Linked DNA regions of Nisaea sediminum. The protein of the gene in region 2 interacts with the protein of the main gene of each other region in a pairwise test. Links are inferred from orthologs where the notes say so. Each region holds a gene or a part of one and is shown on either strand. Other genes may lie near its edges.

Region 1 (3,825 bases), on a different replicon or contig from region 2:
TATTGCGGTTGAGGCCGAGCATGGATGCCGCTTTCAACTGGTTGCCCTTGGTGGCATCGAGCGAGAGCAGAATGAGCGGGCGCTCCACCTCGCGCAGAATGCGGTCGTGCAGACCTGCGGGCGGCAAATTGTCACCATGTGCCGCGAAATAAGCCCTCAGATGCCGCTCGACCGCGTCCGAGAGGTTCTCGCTCCGCTCACCGGCTTCCTCTCCCGCGCCCGCCGGCGCTTCCGCCAGTTCCTGTTCGATGGCCGCTGCGCCGATCACCTCTTCGGAATAGAGCGCGACCAAGCGCTTCACCAGATTCTCGAGTTCGCGGATATTGCCTGGCCAGTTATAGGCGCTGAGACGCTGCAGAGCGGCACCGTCTATGGTCTTCTCCGGCAACCCTTCCTTCTGCGCGAGGGTAAGGAAATGCCGCGCAAGGTCCGGAATATCCTCCTTGCGCTCCCGGAGCGGCGGCAGACGGAGCGGAACGACGTTGAGCCGATAGAACAGATCCTCGCGGAACATGCCCTGGCGGATCAGCTGCCGGAGATCACGGTGAGTCGCCGCCACGATGCGCACGTCGGCCTGGATGGCGGAACGTCCGCCGACAGTCGTGTATTCGCCTTCCTGCAGGACCCGGAGCAAACGGGTCTGGGCCTCGATCGGCATGTCACCAATCTCGTCGAGGAAGAGCGTCCCTCCCCGTGCCTGTTCGAAACGCCCGCTCGACCGTGCCGTAGCGCCGGTGAAGGCGCCCTTCTCGTGCCCGAAAAGCTCGCTTTCGATGAGCTCGCGCGGAATCGCCGCCATGTTGACCGCCACGAACGGACCATCACGGCGCTTGCCGTAGTCGTGCAGGGCCCGCGCCACCAGTTCCTTGCCGGTCCCGGATTCGCCTGCGATCATGACGGTCAGATCCGTGGCCATAAGGCGAGCCAGAACGCGATAGATCTCCTGCATGGCCGGAGACCTGCCGATGAGCGGCAGCTCTTCGTCCGAAACCTCCGGTTCTTTTGCCGCCGGTGCGGCCCCCTCGACGCGCGTGGTCAGCGCCTTGCGCACGACCTTCACCAGTTCCGAGAGATCGAACGGTTTTGGCAGATACTCGAAGGCTCCGCGCTCGCTCGCCTTTACAGCGGTCAGCAGCGTGTTCTGAGCACTCATCACGATGACGCGGAGATCGGGCCGGACCTTGCGGATCCGTGTGAGCAGGTCGAGGCCGTTTTCGTCCGGCATCACCACGTCGGTGATCACCAGATCGCCGTCCCCGCGCTCGACCCACTGCCAGAGATTTGCGGCATTGCCGGTCGAACGGACATCCATGCCGATCCGGGTCAGGGCCTGCGTCAAAACGGTACGGATGGCCTGATCGTCATCCGCGATCAGGATCGAAGCGCTGTCCATAGTCATGCCTGTGCAAAGGCCTCGGAAATATCGGCGATCGGCAGCGAGAGCCGGAACTCGGTCCTGCGCGGCTGGGAATCGACCTCGATCACACCGCCATGGTCGGCGACCGCTTTTGCCACGAACGCAAGACCGAGGCCCGACCCGTTCCGCTTGGAGGTGACAAACGGATCGAAGATCGTCGCCTTCATATCGTCCGGAATTCCGGGGCCGTTGTCGCGAATGGTGACCTGCAGCGGCAGGTTGACGCGTCGGGCGGAGCCCGGGACCGAGACCCGCATGCCGTGCCTGTAGGCCGTCGACATGTGGATCTCTCCGTCCTCGTCGCCGATGGCCTCGGCCGCGTTCTTCAGCAGATTCAGAAAGATCTGCACCAGAATGTCGCGGTTGCCGAGCACAGGCGGCAGAGAGGGATCGTAGCGCTCGAAATATTTGATGCGGCTGCCGAAACCGGACTCCGCGATCTTCTGGCAATGGTCAAGGACTTCGTGGATGTTCACCGGACTGCGTTCTATCGGGCGGTCATCCGAGAACACTTCCATGCGGTCGACGAGGCTGCAGATCCGGTCGGTCTCGTCGCAGATCAGCTTGGTCAGCGGACGGTCGGCCTCGATCGCATTCTGTTCCAGGAGCTGTGCCGCGCCCTTGATGCCGGAAAGCGGATTCTTCACCTCGTGCGCCAGCATTGCCGCCATCGCGGAGACGGAGCGGGCGGCGCCCTTGAAGTTGAACTGACGGTAAAGCTGGTTCGCGATCGAGCGCATCTGCAGCGTCAGCACGACGGCACCCGGCTTTTCGGGCAACGGCGAGACCTGGACGCTGACGATATGCGAGCCGATCCGGGGGCCCTCGAGAATGAGATCGTAGTCGAACAGGACCGAGGATTGCCGCCGGCACTGATCGATCATGCTGAGAACGGGGCTGTCGGCCGGGATCAGATCGGACAGCTCGCAACCTTCGAGGATCGCGGCGCTGCCCTGCAGGAAATGTTCCGCCGCCATGTTCACATAGACGATCCGGTTCTTCTCATCGAGACCGATGACCGGCGTCGGAACGGCATGCAGGACACCTGTCGGGTCCAGTCCGGCCGGCGCGGTGCGCGGCTCGGGATTGATGACCATGCTCATGCCGCCTGCCTCTCCAGTGCCATGCCGAAGAACCTCTCGATCGCCTCCTCGACGATCTGACGATCCATGGTGTTGTTGACGATCTGCCGGAACTCGGCCGAGCCCGGGACACCGGCCGCATACCAGCCGATATGCTTGCGCGCCAGTTTCAGCCCCAGTTTGCTGCCGTAGTGGGACAACATCTCGGCGACATGGCGCCGCATGATGTCGGCGCGTTCTCGGAATGTCGGGTCCGCAGGCACGGGATCGCCCCCAAGATGGGCGGCAACCTGCGCCGGGAACCAGGGTCGGCCATAGACGCCGCGCCCGATCATCACGCCGTCCGCGCCCGACTGCTCGAGACAGGCATCGACATCTTCGAGGGTTGCGATATCCCCGTTCGCGACGACCGGAAGGGATACCGCCTGTTTCACCTTGCGGATGAACCTCCAGTCGGCTTCGCCCTTGTACATCTGGCAGCGCGTACGTCCGTGCACCGTCAACAACCGGATGCCCGCTTCCTCGGCGATCTTCGCCAGGCGCGGCGCGTTGCGGTCGCTCTGGTCCCAGCCGGTCCGCATCTTGAGGGTCACCGGAACCGGGACCGCCTCGACCACCGCTTCCATGATCCGTCCCGCCAGGGCCTCGTCGCGCATCAGCGCGGACCCGGCGAGCTTGTTGACCACCTTCTTCACCGGACAGCCCATGTTGATGTCGATGATCTCGGCGCCGCGATCGACATTGAGTTTCGCGGCCTCCGCCATGATCTCCGGATCCCAGCCGGCAAGCTGGACCGCCATCGGACGCTCCAGATCCATGTCCTGCGGGATCTTGAACATCTCCTCGCGTTCTTCGCGGAGCACGGCGGCGCTCGCGATCATCTCGGAGACGACGAGACCGCATCCGAACTCGCGCACGAGCCGGCGGAACGGACGATCCGTCACCCCCGACATAGGGGCGAGGAAAACCGGACTCTCCAGTGCGATTTCGCCGATCTTGATGGTCATTAACTGTGCACCTGTGAAGCGTTGCTCACGAATTAAGCAACTGCTCGCAAAATTGTCAAAATAGGATTTTATCCGAAAGTGCGGGCTTTATGCCGCTCAAGCCAGAATTTCGGCGACAAACTTGACGCCCGGATAGGCAAGCGTCAGCAAAAGATATGCAAGGAGTACCAAACGCGAGACCGTCCGACCGCGCATTCCGAAGCGGCTATGCACGATCCAGAGGACCGCGAGAACCGCGAAGGTCACAAGAGAAAGCACGGTCTTGTGGTCGAATTCGAGCACATGTCCGGAACGGTAAATCTGCAGCGCGATACCAGTC
Region 2 (3,501 bases):
CGCGATCATCGACATTACGTCGAAACGGCGCCAACGCTGGTATTTCTCAAGCACCGGGGCAGAGCCGATATCCAGTCCGAGCCGCAGCGCATCCTCGATCGTGTCGGCCAGGGCCGCGATGTCGCGGAGGCCGAGATTGAAGCCCTGTCCGGCGATCGGGTGAATGCCGTGCGCGGCGTCCCCGATCAGGACCAGACGTTGGCCGATATAGCGCTCCGCATGGATAAGGCCGAGTGGATAACCCCAGCGCTTGCCGCTGACGTGGAGCTCGCCGAGGGAATCGTCGAATGCATCCGAGAGTTCCCGGTCGAATTCCGCGTCCGACAGTTTGAGAAGCGCCTCCGCCGTCGCCGTGCGCTCGCTCCAGACGAGGCAGGACCGGTGGCTTCCGTCTTCCGCGTCCATCAGCGGCAGCATGGCAAAGGGGCCGGCCGGCCGGAAATGCTCATAGGCGACGTAGTTGTGCGGGCGGGAATGGGTGACCGTACAGGTGATCGCGGTCTGCCCGTAGGAAAACTCGGTCGCGCGGATCCCGGCCCGCCGCCGTGTCGGCGACCGGCGTCCATCGGCGGCCAAAGCAAGACGCGCCGTCACTTGTCTACCGTCCTCGAGCGTTGCTGTGACCGAACCTGTTCCGCTCTCGAGCGCCGCCACCGAGGCCGGGGCCAGAACCGTCAAGCCGTCCTTGCCAGCGGCCTGGCGGTAGAGACCGGCCTTGAGGCTGCCGTTGTCGGCGATGAAGCCCATAGCCTCCGGACCGGCATCCTCGCGGTCGAATTGCAGGAATAGGGGCGAGCCGCCTTCCTGCACGCGGATGTCTCCGATCGGGCAGGCAGGGTCAGGCATTGCCTGCCAGACCCCGAGCCGGTCCAGCATCCGTTTGCTGCTCTGGGAGATCGCCGTGGTCCGGCCGTCGTATCCTGCGGCGGCCTGAACCTCCGCCGGGACCGGATCGATCACCGTTACGCTCAGGCCGGTCGCCTGTAGCGCCAGGGCGGCCGACATGCCGGACAGGCCGCCGCCGACGATCAGGACATCGCAATCCGGGTGACTCATGACGCCGTTTCTCCGGGTGATCGCGTCTTGTTGGTGTCAGCGAAGATACAGGGCCGGAGCCGCCAAACAAGGTCCCGCGCGCTTTGTCGCATCTCCTGTTGCGATGCACAAAATTACATCACGGTTACATTCGTGCCTAAAATTTGTGCACAAAATATAGACTTAGCGAATTTCCGGATTTCCCAAGAATCTCTTAATATATTGATAAATAATACAATTTTGAGAAATACGAATTTCGGCACGCTATTTGTAATAACTCGATCGATCTGCGGTGCGCAGACATCCGCCCATGCCCGGTGACGGGCGGGCGGCAAAGCACAACAGGAGAAGGTTGGGCGGCATGAAACTGATCATGGCAATCGTAAAGCCCTTCAAGCTTGACGAGGTCCGCGAATCACTGACCGCCCTGGGGATCCAGGGGCTGACGGTCAGCGAAGTCAAGGGCTTCGGACGGCAGAAGGGGCAAACCGAAATCTATCGCGGCGCGGAATACGCCGTGAATTTCCTTCCGAAGGTCAAAGTCGAAGTGGCGGTGCCGGACGACTTGGCGGAACAGGTGGTGGAAGCCATCCAGAAGGCAGCGAATACCGGTCGCATCGGCGACGGCAAGGTCTTCGTGCTGGATGTCTCCCAAGCCGTCCGGATCCGTACCGGTGAGACCGGCAACGACGCGCTTTAAGGAGTTCACCAGATGAGAAAATTTTTCGGCTTTTCCGCTCTGGCGGCCGTTACCGCGTCGATCACGATCGCGCTGACTGAGTCCGCATCGGCTGCCGTCGAACCAGAGACGGCCTTCATCTTCAACACGCTGTCCTTCATGATTCACGGTTTCCTCGTGATGTGGATGGCGGCCGGTTTCTGCATGCTCGAGGCGGGCCTGGTCCGCACCAAGAACACGACCATGCAGTGCGCCAAGAACATCACCATCTACTCCGTCGCGGGCATCCTCTACTGGCTCGTCGGCTACAACCTTATGTACATGGACGTCAGCGGCTTCATGGGCTCCTTCGCGGTCTGGTCCGCCTCTGACGACGTGATCACCGCCGACGGCTTCACCGGCGACGGCAGCGGTTACGCGGCGGCCTCCGACTGGTACTTCCAGATGGTGTTCGTGGCGGCAACGGCTTCCATCGTCTCCGGCACCGTTGCCGAGCGCGTCAAGGTGTTCCCGTTCCTGATCTTCACGATCCTGCTGACCGGCATCATTTACCCGATCCAGGGCTCCTGGACCTGGGGCGGCGGCTGGCTGAGCGAGATGGGTTTCTCCGACTTCGCCGGTTCCACCATCGTGCACTCCGTCGGTGGCTGGGCGGCGCTTGCCGGTGCCATCATCATCGGTGCGCGCAAAGGCAAGTACGGCAGCGACGGTTCCGTTCACCCGATGCCGGGTTCGAACCTGCCGCTGGCGACTCTCGGCACCTTCTGCCTCTGGCTCGGCTGGTTCGGCTTCAATGGCGGCTCCCAGCTCGCCATGGGTTCCGCTGCCGACATTCGTGACATCGCGACCATCTACGTGAACACGAACATGGCTGCTGCTGCCGGCGTGACGGCTGCGGTGATCCTGACTCAGATCATCTACAAGAAGCTGGACCTGACCATGGCGCTGAACGGTGCCCTGGGCGGTCTCGTTGCCATCACCGCCGAGCCGCTTGCCCCGAGCATCGGCATTGCGGTGCTGATCGGTGCCATCGGCGGTATCCTCGTCGTGGTCGCGGTTCCGATGCTGGACAAGCTGAAGATCGACGATGTCGTCGGTGCGATCCCGGTTCACCTCGTCTGCGGTATCTGGGGCACCATTGCGGTGGTCCTGTCCAACGGCGATGCGAGCTTCGCAACGCAGATCATCGGTATCGTCTCCATCGGCGCCTTCGTCCTGATCACCAGCGCGATCGTCTGGATCGTCCTGAAGCTCACCATCGGGCTCCGGGCCAGCGAGGAAGAGGAAGCCCTCGGTCTCGATCGTTCCGAGTGCGGTCTCGAAGCCTACCCCGAGTTCGGCGGCGGCTCCCAGCGGGTCTGATTTCCCGAGAGTACCTGAACTATGCGGGCCCGGATGGCGACATCCGGGCCCGTTTTCTATTTAGAACAATATTTTATTTGAAATTCATATAAAGAAACCCGAAGACTGCGATATGTGAGGCTTTGCATTAAAGTTGCCCCATAACTATCGGGCTTATATTATAGATTCCCGATAGAACGCGAATGGCCTGGGGGAGGAACCCGGCCGAACAGGGCAGCAATCGATGATTAACCCGGCGCTTCAACCGCTTAGCGACTATACCTTCGCGCGCCTGAACAGAATGCTGGAGGGCATCGAGCCCGCCGCCGGCAAGCGTCCGATCATGCTCTCCGTGGGGGAACCGCAGATCCAGCCGCCCGCCTTCGTCAACGAGATCATCGCGGCCAACGGTCATCTCTGGAACAAGTACCCGCCACCGAAAGGCG

What was found.
Region 1: the proteins of IG122_RS15410 (region 2) and IG122_RS03725 interact in binary tests that used the Escherichia coli proteins (3 or more experiments, as listed by UniProt). The link is inferred for Nisaea sediminum from one-to-one orthologs.

The regions. Positions count from the first base shown.
Region 1 is NZ_JACZCQ010000002.1:47,787-51,611, reverse strand. Bases 459-3,457 are described here. They hold IG122_RS03725 (two-component system sensor histidine kinase NtrB), read right to left. Parts: upstream 2,521-3,457; coding sequence 1,396-2,520; downstream 459-1,395. Other genes in these bases: dusB (tRNA dihydrouridine synthase DusB), read right to left, coding at 2,517-3,457; ntrC (nitrogen regulation protein NR(I)), read right to left, coding at 459-1,393. Also shown: more of ntrC, read right to left, coding at 1-458; more of dusB, read right to left, coding at 3,458-3,506; cytochrome c biogenesis protein CcsA, read right to left, coding at 3,603-3,825.
Region 2 is NZ_JACZCQ010000006.1:711,732-715,232, forward strand. The notes cover bases 391-3,065. They hold IG122_RS15410 (P-II family nitrogen regulator), read left to right. Parts: upstream 391-1,396; coding sequence 1,397-1,735; downstream 1,736-3,065. Other genes in these bases: IG122_RS15405 (UbiH/UbiF/VisC/COQ6 family ubiquinone biosynthesis hydroxylase), read right to left, coding at 391-1,056; IG122_RS15415 (ammonium transporter), read left to right, coding at 1,748-3,065. Outside these bases: more of IG122_RS15405, read right to left, coding at 1-390; more of IG122_RS15415, read left to right, coding at 3,066-3,076; IG122_RS15420 (aminotransferase class I/II-fold pyridoxal phosphate-dependent enzyme), read left to right, coding at 3,300-3,501. UniProt on the Escherichia coli protein: Involved in the regulation of nitrogen metabolism. Regulates the activity of its targets by protein-protein interaction in response to the nitrogen status of the cell.